Geothrix sp. 21YS21S-2: one gene and its partner. The protein of the gene in region 2 interacts with the protein of the main gene of each other region in a pairwise test. Links are inferred from orthologs where the notes say so. Each region holds a gene or a part of one and is shown on either strand. Other genes may lie near its edges.

The links. Proteins that work in one complex are often made in the same cells at the same time.
Region 1: the proteins of RAH40_RS21365 (region 2) and lpdA interact in binary tests that used the Escherichia coli proteins (3 or more experiments, as listed by UniProt). The link is inferred for Geothrix sp. 21YS21S-2 from one-to-one orthologs.

Annotation. Positions count from the first base shown.
Region 1 is NZ_CP132910.1:3,595,778-3,600,416, reverse strand. What follows is about bases 1,080-3,974. They hold lpdA (dihydrolipoyl dehydrogenase), read right to left. Parts: upstream 3,283-3,974; coding sequence 1,876-3,282; downstream 1,080-1,875. Other genes in these bases: RAH40_RS15885 (1-acyl-sn-glycerol-3-phosphate acyltransferase), read right to left, coding at 3,335-3,974; RAH40_RS15895 (hypothetical protein), read left to right, coding at 1,080-1,879. In the rest of the region: more of RAH40_RS15895, read left to right, coding at 2-1,079; more of RAH40_RS15885, read right to left, coding at 3,975-4,060; RAH40_RS15880 (peptidylprolyl isomerase), read right to left, coding at 4,057-4,639. UniProt on the Escherichia coli protein: Lipoamide dehydrogenase is a component of the glycine cleavage system as well as of the alpha-ketoacid dehydrogenase complexes.
Region 2 is NZ_CP132910.1:4,870,290-4,875,090, forward strand. Bases 1,003-4,011 are described here. They hold RAH40_RS21365 (ATP-dependent helicase), read left to right. Parts: upstream 1,003-1,371; coding sequence 1,372-3,651; downstream 3,652-4,011. Other genes in these bases: RAH40_RS21360 (hypothetical protein), read left to right, coding at 1,003-1,344; RAH40_RS21370 (histidine phosphatase family protein), read left to right, coding at 3,652-4,011. In the rest of the region: RAH40_RS21355 (putative Ig domain-containing protein), read left to right, coding at 1-478; more of RAH40_RS21360, read left to right, coding at 517-1,002; more of RAH40_RS21370, read left to right, coding at 4,012-4,164; RAH40_RS21375 (EAL domain-containing protein), read left to right, coding at 4,208-4,801. UniProt on the Escherichia coli protein: A helicase with DNA-dependent ATPase activity. Unwinds DNA duplexes with 3'-5' polarity. Translocates on single-stranded DNA with 3'-5' polarity. Initiates unwinding more efficiently from a nicked substrate than double-stranded DNA.

The sequences.
Region 1 (4,639 bases), 1.3 Mb from region 2 along the record:
CTTGAGGCGTTCGCTCGCAAGCGCGGTCCTGGCCGGGGTTCCGGGCCTGGCCCAGGTGCAGGTGACCCCGCCGGCGGTGGTGCTGGGATCCGGCCAGACCTGCGCCTTCCGGGCCACCTTGGCCCAGGCCCCCGGCGCCGTGCCAACCAGGTCCCCGTCCTGGGCCCGGGCGGCCCAGGATCCCTCCCAGTGGCGCTGGACGCTCCCGGACGGGGGCCGGGGCACCCTCGACGGGCGGGGCGTCTTCATGGCGCCGGCCGAGGGGCGGCCCCACCGCACGCGGGTCCGCGCCACCCTCGCGGGCTGCCCGGACATCTGGGGGGAGGCCGTGGTGACGTCCCTCCCCCTGCCCGAAGTCCCCGTGGACCTTGTGGGGCAGGTGCTCGGCCCCGACTGGGCGTCCCCCTACACCGCCGCCCTGCCCTTCATGGACTGGGACACCCGCCGGCGTCCCGGCGCGGCGCTTCCCATGCGGGACACCATCCGGGCCCAGCCCCTGGAGGTGGGCTATGGCCTGCCCGCGCAGCTCACGTGGAAGCCCCGCCCGGTTTCTGCCGGCACGCTGCTCACCTGCCGGCAGGGCGCGGAGACCGTGCGGCGCGACGTCTCCGGGCAGGACCGGGCGGTCCTCACCCTGAACGCCTGGGCCGACCTGTGCCGGGTGGAGTCGCTCGTCCCGGACCCGGACACGGCCTGGGCCAGCTGCGTGGAAACCCGGCCCCTCCTTCCCCGGGGCCTGTTCCCCTGGCCGGGCCGCCCTGAAACCCCCTCGGCCGGGTTCAGCGAGCCCTCCGGCCTGGCCGCCCTGAAGCCGGGTCACGGCCCCCAGGGCGCCGCCCTGGTGGCCGATGCCGGGGACCATGTCCTGCGGGTCCTGGACGGGGAGGGCGAGGTTCGGACCTGGTGCGGGGAACCGGGCCAGCCGGGCCACCTGGACTCGCCCGTGGCCCGGAGCTGCCTGGGCCGCGCGCTGGCCTTCCTGACGGGGGCCCGGAAGGGTCCCGTCCGGTTCAACCGGCCCACCTTCCTGACCCTGGCCCGGATGGCCTGGGGGGACATGCCCTGGCGCCTGCTGGTGGCCGACAGCGGCAACCACGTCATCCGGACCGTGGCGGCCGACGGCACCGTCGGAACCCTCGCGGGCATGCCCGGCGAAGCGGGACATGCCAATGCCGCCGACGACCCGGGCCTGGCCCGCTTCAGCACGCCGCTGGGCCTGGCCTGGAACCGGCTGGACGCGACTCTGTACATCGCGGACCAGGGCAACGCGGCGGTGCGCAGGCTGGACCTGTCCGGCCGGGTCTCCACCTTCGCCGGCCAGCCCGGCAACCCGGGCACCCGGGACGGCCTGCCCCGCACGGCCCAGTTCACCAACCTCAAGGGGATCGTGCTTCCTCGTCGTTTGGCCGACCGGACCAGGCTCTATGTGCTGGACGGCCACGCGGTGCGGGAGATCAACCTGGGAAACGGCAGGGTGACCACACGCCTCGGACAGGTGGATGCCCCGGGCTTCCGGGACTTCGGCCCGGCCCCGGAATCCCGTCTCGTTCCCTGCCTGAACGACCCCTGGGACATCAAGGCGTGCCACCCCGGCTACCTGATCGCCGACCGCGGCAACGTGGACCCCCGGGGCGGAACCTGCCAGGCCCGCTTCACGATGCAGGGCGGCCCGAACGATATCCTGCCCGTCGCCTATACGGCCGACTTCCTGGAGCCCGACGGCACCCTGGCCGAACGGCGCACCGGCGACGGCTTCACCTGGCAGCCCATCAAGGCCGATGGCGTTTTCGCCCAGTCCGGTACCGGAACCGTCGTGGTGCGCTGCGTGACCCATCAGGGCCGCTCCGCGGGGGCGAAGGCCGATGTGGTGATTCCCTAGGCGTTCAGGGCCCGGCCGTACACGGCGCGGGCCGCCTCGGGGAAGGCCTCGTTGAGGGTGGGGTGGGGGTACATCGTGTTGATGAGCTCGTCCACGGTGAATTCGCCGCCCAGCAGCGCGAGGCTCGAGGCCACCAGTTCCGTGGCCTTGGGGCCGACGATGTGGATGCCGAGGATCTCGCCGTACGTCTTATCGGCCACGATCTTCACGAAGCCGTGGGGCTCGCCGATGATGTTGGCCTTGGCCAGAGGCATGAAGGGGAAGGAGCCCACCTGGACGTCGTAGCCCTTGTCCCGGGCCTGGGCCTCGGTGAGGCCGATGCAGCCCACCTCGGGGTCGCAGTAGGTGACGCTGGGCACCCGGTCGTAGTTGATGGGGTGGGGGTGCGCGTCCCTGCCCAGTTCCTTCGCGGCGTGCTCGGCGGCGACGATGCCCTCGTCGGAGGCCACGTGGGCCAGCATGGGGGTGCGCACGATGTCGCCGATGGCGTAGAGGCCGGGCTCGGCGGTGGCGAGGAAGGCGTCCACCTCCACGAAGCCGCGGTCCACCACGGCCTTGGTGGCTTCGAGGCCCACGCCGGCGGTGACCGGGCCGCGGCCCACGGCCACCAGCAGGTGGCTGCATTCCACCACGCCGCCCTTGTCGCCCTCCAGGCGGCAGACGACCTTGTCGGGGAAGCGCTCGATGGAGGCGATCTTCGTCTTCACCCGAACGTCGATCTTGTCCTTCTTGGCCAGGATCTTCGCCAGCTCCTCGCCCATGGCGGCGTCCTCGATGGGCAGGATCCGGTCCATGAACTCCACCAGCGTCACCTTGGAGCCCAGCCGCGCGAAGACCGAGGCGAACTCCACGCCGATGGCGCCCGCGCCCAGGATCACGAGGTGGCTGGGCAGCTCGGTCATGTCCATGAGGTGGTCGCTGTTCACCACGCGCACGCCGTCGGTCTCCATGCCGGGGAGTTCCTTGGGCACGGAGCCCGTGGCCAGGATGATCTTCCGGGCCTCGTGCGTCTCCCCCGCCACGTCCACCTTCCCGCCGCCCAGGAGCCTGCCGGCGCCCTTGAGCACGGTGACCTTGTTCTTCTTCATGAGGAACTCGACGCCCTTGCCGTTCTTCATGACGATGCGGTTCTTGCGCTTCACGATGGCGGCAAGGTCGGCCCTGAGGGCCGAGACGTCCACGCCGCCGATGCCGTACTCGGCGAGGTCGGACATCTGGTCGTACCGGTGGGCCGTCTCCAGCCAGGTCTTTGCGGGAATGCAGCCCCGGCGCAGGCAGGTGCCCCCCAGGCCCGCGGGATCCTTTTCCACGATGGCGGTGGCCAGCCCGAGCTGGGCGCCGCGGATGGCCGCGATGTAGCCTCCGGGGCCGGAACCGATGACGATGAGGTCGAATTGGGCCATTGCCGCACTCCTGGAAGGTCAGAAAGATCCAACCCCCATGTTCCCACCCTCGCTACCCTTTGGCCACCAGCGCTTTCACGGCTTCCCGGGCCGTCTCCCTGAGGAGGTCCAGGTCCTCAAAAGCGGAGGGATGGATGGGCCGGCCCACGTGGATGCGGAAGGTGCCCGGGGTCACCCGCCATCCGCCCGCGGGGAGCATCCCGAAGCCGCCCGTGAGGCCCAGGGGCACCAGGGGGACGTCGGCGTCCTGGGCGAGGTTGAAGACTCCCTTCTTGAAGGGCAGCAGCTCCCCGTCCCGGGTGCGGGTGCCCTCGGGGAAGGCGGCGACGGTGGCCCCGTCGTGGATGAGGCGCGCGGCGCGCTTGAGGGACGCGATGGCCTTGGGCCGGTTGCGGCGGTTGATGAAGATGCACCCGCCCATCCAGCAGGCCGGGCCCAGCACAGGGATGAGCAGCATCTCGATCTTGGCGAGGTACACCGGATGGTTCGGCAGGTTGCAGGTCAGCATCATGGCGTCCAGGTAGGACGTGTGGTTGGCGATGTAGATCACCGGCTGGCGCCCCTCCCGGATGTCCTCGGGCAGGTCCTCCCACCCGTCGACCTCGTGGCGCACCCCCCAGATCCGGCCCATGTGGGCGAAGTAGATCTGGGCCACCCTGCCCATGGCCCGGCGGCCGCCCATGAAGGCCGCCATCAGGAAGCCCGCCACCGTGAAAACGAAGAGCATCAGGAAGGCGTACATCAGCACCAGGAAGGGCTTGAGGAAAGGCCTTTTCATGGCGCGGCGACCACCTCGGCCGACTTGATCCTCACCGCGTATTCAGGGACGTTCTGCATGCCCTTGCGCATGATGGTGTTCACCTTCTCGATCTTGTCCACCGCCTCCATGCCCGCGACCACCCGCCCGAAGGCGCAGTAGCCCGCGCCGGCCGCCGTGGCGTCCTTGTAGTCCAGCATGGCGTTGTCGGCGGTGTTGATGTAGAACTGCGCGGTGGCCGAGCCCGGGTCCTCGGTGCGGGCCATGGCGATGGTGCCCCGTGTGTTCTTGAGGCCGCCCTGGAGGGTCGCGGCCGCCTCGTTGGGGATGGGCTCGTGGACGGGCTTTTCCGTCAGGTCCGGCAGCATGCCGCCGCCCTGGATCATGAACCCGGGGATCACCCGGTGGAAGACGGTGCCGGCGAAGTGGCCCTCCTGGACGTACCGGAGGAAATTGGCGACGGTCTTGGGCGCCAGGGCGGGCTCGAGCTCCACCACGAGAGGACCGTAGCTGGTGACGATCCGGACGCGGGGCTTGGCCGGCGCGTCCGGGGCCTGGGCCAGGGCCGGGAAGGCGCAGAGAAGGGCGGCGAGGAGGAAG
Region 2 (4,801 bases):
CGCCACCATCGGCGGCACCCTGGACTGGATGCGCCAGAACATGACCCACTTCTTCGGCGGGGACACGTTCGGCAACGACGCCGCCGTATGGCAGTACCGCGGCTGGTCGCCCATCTCCGCCATCGTCTACGGCACCACCGACCTCAACAACCCGGGCTACGGGCTGCGCCACTGGACGGCGGGGTGCCACGGCAGCACGGGCTTCGTGCATTCGGCCCTGCGGGTGGTGAACATCCCCGTCCAGCCCGTCTGGGTCACCGGCCACGAGCTGATGTACTTCATGAGCGAGGACCTCTACATGGACCACGGGGACGATCCCTACAACCAGGTGGTGAAGGCCTCGGGCGCGCCCAGCCTCGGCCTGCTGATCGACTCGGCCACCTGGCGGCAGCGCTTCGGCTCAGACGAGACCGTGAACATCCTGGATCCCAATGATCCGGCCAAGATCTGGATCGGCTACGCGGCCTCCCAGTTCTAGGGATAGAATCTAGGGGTTTCGCTTGCCTGGGGGTTTGAATGAAATATCCGGTTTCCTGGATCCTGGGGCTCTCCCTGGCCGCCGCGGTCGGCGCCCGTGCGGAGGAGCCTCCCAAACCCATCCAGGACAACTCGTTCCTGGTGGAGGAGGCCTACAACCAGGAAGCCGGCGTGGTCCAGCACATCAGCACCTTCAGCCGGAACCGGGTGACGAAGGACTGGCTCTACACCTTCACCCAGGAGTGGCCGGTCCCGGAGATCACCCACCAGCTGAGCTACACCCTGCCGTACCAGCGGATCCAGGACTCCCCCGACGGGCGCAGCGCCCTGGGGGACGTGCTCCTCAACTACCGGTACCAGCTCCTCGGGGACGGGGACGCGCCGGTGGCCGTGGCCCCGCGCTTCTCCCTGGTGCTGCCCACCGGCGACCAGCGGCAGCTGCGCGGCAACGGGGCCATCGGCTACCAGGTCCTCCTGCCCGTGAGCGTGGTGCTCGCCAGGTCCCTGGTCACCCACTGGAACCTGGGCGCCACCTGGACTCCCGGCGCGAAGAACGCCGCGGGTGACAAGGCCGACATCACCACCTGGACCATGGGCCAGAGCTTCATCTGGCTCGCCCACCCCAACGCCAACGCCATGCTGGAATTCGCGTTCTCCAGCGGGGAGACCGTGGCCGGACCCGGACTCAAGGGCAGGACGGACGCCTTTTTCATCAGTCCCGGCGTGCGCTTCGCCCTCAATTTCAAGAGCGGCCTCCAGATCGTGCCGGGGCTGGCCTTCCCCATCGGCGTGGGGCCCAGCAAGGGGGACAAGTCCGTGTTCTTCTACCTGAGCTTCGAGGCCCCCATGTGGACCCCCCGCAAGTAGGACCCCATTCGTTGCTAGACTCGTGGGATGCCCGAGTATCCCCCCGACCATCCCCTGCTCCGCAACCTCAACGACCCCCAGAAGGAGGCCGTCACCCACGTGGACGGCCCCCTCCTGATCCTGGCCGGGGCCGGTTCGGGGAAGACCACCGTGATCACGCGGCGCATCGCCTGGCTCATCGAGGAGGTGGGGGTGCGCCCCGCCTCCATCCTGGCCATGACGTTCACCAACAAGGCCGCGGGCGAGATGGCCGAGCGCGTGCAGCGCATGGTCCACGTGCCCGCCGAGCAGCTCTGGGTGAGCACCTTCCACAGCTTCTGCACCCGCATCCTCCGCCGCGAGGGGGACCGCACGCCCGTGGGCCGCGACTTCGTGATCTTCGACCCCTCCGACCAGCGGAGCCTCGTCAAGCAGGTGCTGGCGGACCTGAAGCTCCCCGAGAAGCAGTTCCACCCCAAGAAGGTCCTGGAGGTGATCTCCGACTTCAAGAACCGGTGCCTGCTCCCCGAGGAGGCCATGGACGAGGCGATGGACCCGTGGACCCGGAAGGTGCTGGAGGCCTACCGGGGCTACCAGAACGGCCTGAAGAGCCACAAGGCCTGCGATTTCGACGATCTCCTGCTGCACACGGAACGGTTCCTGCGGGACCCGGCCGTCCAGACGATTTATGCCGAGCGGTTCCGCTACATCCTGGTGGACGAGTACCAGGACACGAACAGGGCCCAGTACCTGATGGTCCAGCACCTGGCGAGGCAGCACCGGAACCTCTGCGTCGTCGGGGACGAAGACCAGAGCATCTATAAATGGCGCGGGGCCGACATCAAGAACATCCTCGATTTCCAGGCCGACTTCCCCAACGCCGTGCAGATCAAGCTGGAGCAGAACTACCGGTCCACCCAGCTGATCCTGGACGCCGCCAGCACCGTCATCGCCAACAACACCCAGCGCCTGGGCAAGACCCTCTGGACGGACCTGGGCCTGGGGGAGCGCATCACCTTCAAGCTCCTGGACGAGGGGCGGCTGGAGGCCGAGTACGTGGTGGACCGCATCCGGCAGGAGCGCCACCGCTTCCCCAACGCCCGCATGGCGGTGCTCTACCGCGCCAACTGGCAGTCCCGGCAGCTGGAGGAGGCCCTGCGGGCCCAGAACATGCCTTACAAGCTCGTGGGCGGCGTGAAGTTCTACGAGCGCCAGGAGGTCAAGGACCTGCTGGCCTACCTGCGGCTGGTCTGCAATCCCTTCGACCTCGTGAGCTTCCGGCGCTCGGTGAATTCCCCCACCCGGGGCGTGGGCGCCACGACCCTGGCCCGCATCGAGGCCGCCATTCCCGACGGCGGCACCGCGCTCCAGGCCACCGTGGCCCTCCTGCGCTCCGGGGAGCTCAAGGGCCGCGCCCAGCGGGAGCTGGGGCGGTACGTGGACCTCTTCCGGCGGGCCGCGGACGAGGCGAATTCCCTGAGCCTCTCGGGCCTCGTGCGCTGGGTCCTGGTGGAATCAGGCTACGTGCAGATGCTGGAGGAGGAGGCCACCCTGGAGGCCGAGACCCGCCTGCGCAACCTGGAGGAATTCGTCTCCGCCGCGGCCGAGGCCGAGACCCTGGGGCTGCGCCTGGCGGAGTTCCTGGACCGGGTGACCCTGGCGTCGGATTCCGACGAGCTGGAGGAGGCCTCGCTGCTGTCCCTCATGACCATCCACTGCGCCAAGGGGCTGGAATTCCCGGTCGTGTTCCTCGTGGGCCTCGAGGAGGACGTCTTTCCCAACCGCAACGCCCGCGAGGCCGAGGACGGCCTGGAGGAGGAGCGCCGGCTCTTCTACGTGGCCATCACCCGCGCCCAGACCAAGCTCTACCTCACCGCCGCGCGCCGGCGCCGGGCCATGGGCCAGGAGATGCTGGGCATGCCCAGCCGCTTCCTGCGCGAACTGCCCGAGGAGGGCCTGGAGACGCCCATCCGGTGGGGCACGGAGCTGTACCGGTCCGGCCAGGGCAACTTCCCGTCCCAGCGCCCCGCCTCGGGCGGCGGCAGCAGCGTGGCCTCGGAGCTGGGGCGCATCCGCAGCTTCTTCAGCCAGGCGCGTCTTCCGGAGCCGCCCGCGCCGGAGGCCGAAGACGGGGCCCCGCCCGAGGAGCCGCCCCACCCTCCCGCGGGGAGCTGGCCCAAGGGCACCCGGGTGCTGAGCCCCCGGTTCGGCCGGGGGGTCATCACCGCAGCCTCGGGCAGCGGCGACATGCTGACCTACACCATCCGGTTCCAGGAGGGCGAGAAGCGCATCGTCGCGCGGTTCGGGATGCTGGAAAGGGAGCCGTAGATGTTCAAGCCGCTGATTCTTGCGGTCCTGGCGACCTTCGCCCTCATGGGGCAGGACACCGTCGTGGTGCTGATCCACCATGCCGAAAAGGGCGCCAGGTCCTCCAACGCGCACCTGTCCTCCCGGGGGCTCCGCCGCGCCGGGGACCTGGTGGACGAACTCGCCGCCTTCAAGCCCGCGGCGATCTTCGCCACGGAGGTTTGGCGCACCCAGCAGACCGTGGCGCCCCTTGCCGACAGGCTCGGGCTCAAGGCGGAGATCCGCGCCCGGGGCGAGGAGGCCGCGGTGGGCCAGGAGGTCCTGGAGAACTGGAAGGGCCGGACCGTGGTCATCTGCGGCCATTCCGATACCCTGGCCACCCTGGCGGGGGCCCTGGGGTTCCGTGGCTTCTTCCCCGAAGTGCGGGCCTATGACCGCCTCTGGGTCCTCACCGTTCCAGGCGGGCCCGGTCCGGTGACCCTCGAGGAGCGCACGCAGAAGTCGGTCGCACGGCCCTGGTCCCGTGGGTTATAGTTGGACGGATTCCCTTCCCCGTCCACTTCCAGAGGACCTTCGCGTGCCCGACCTCCTTCCGGCGTCCGTGTCTTCCCCCTTCGCTGGGCGACGGGTCATGGTCGTGGAGGACAGCGCCACCCAGCGGGTCCACCTGGCCGGCCTGATCCGGGAGCTCGGGGGAGCCGCCCCCCTCGAGGCCGCCAACGGGCTGGAGGCCCTGGCCCAGCTGGAGCGGGAGCCGCTCATCGACCTGATCCTCACCGACCTGGAGATGCCGGTCATGGACGGCGTGGCCTTCATCGGGGAAATGGCCTCCCGGGGCTACCGTCCCGAGCTGGTCATCGTCAGCTCCCAGGAGCAGAACATCCTGCGCTCCGTCCGCCTCATGGCCGTGACCTTCGGCCTGTCGGTGGCGGGCTTCGTGCAGAAGCCCGTCTTCCGCGAGGACCTGCTGAAGGTCCTTTCGGGCCCGCCCTTCCTGGGCCGGTCCGCGCCGGTGCCGGCCGTCCAGGGCGCCATCGGCCTGGACGAGATCCGCAAGGGACTCCGGGACGGCGAATTCCTCTGCTTCTTCCAGCCCCAGCTGACCTTCCAGGGAGCGCACCTGAAGGGCGTGGAGGCGCTCCTCCGGTGGCGCCACCCGCAGTCCGGGCTG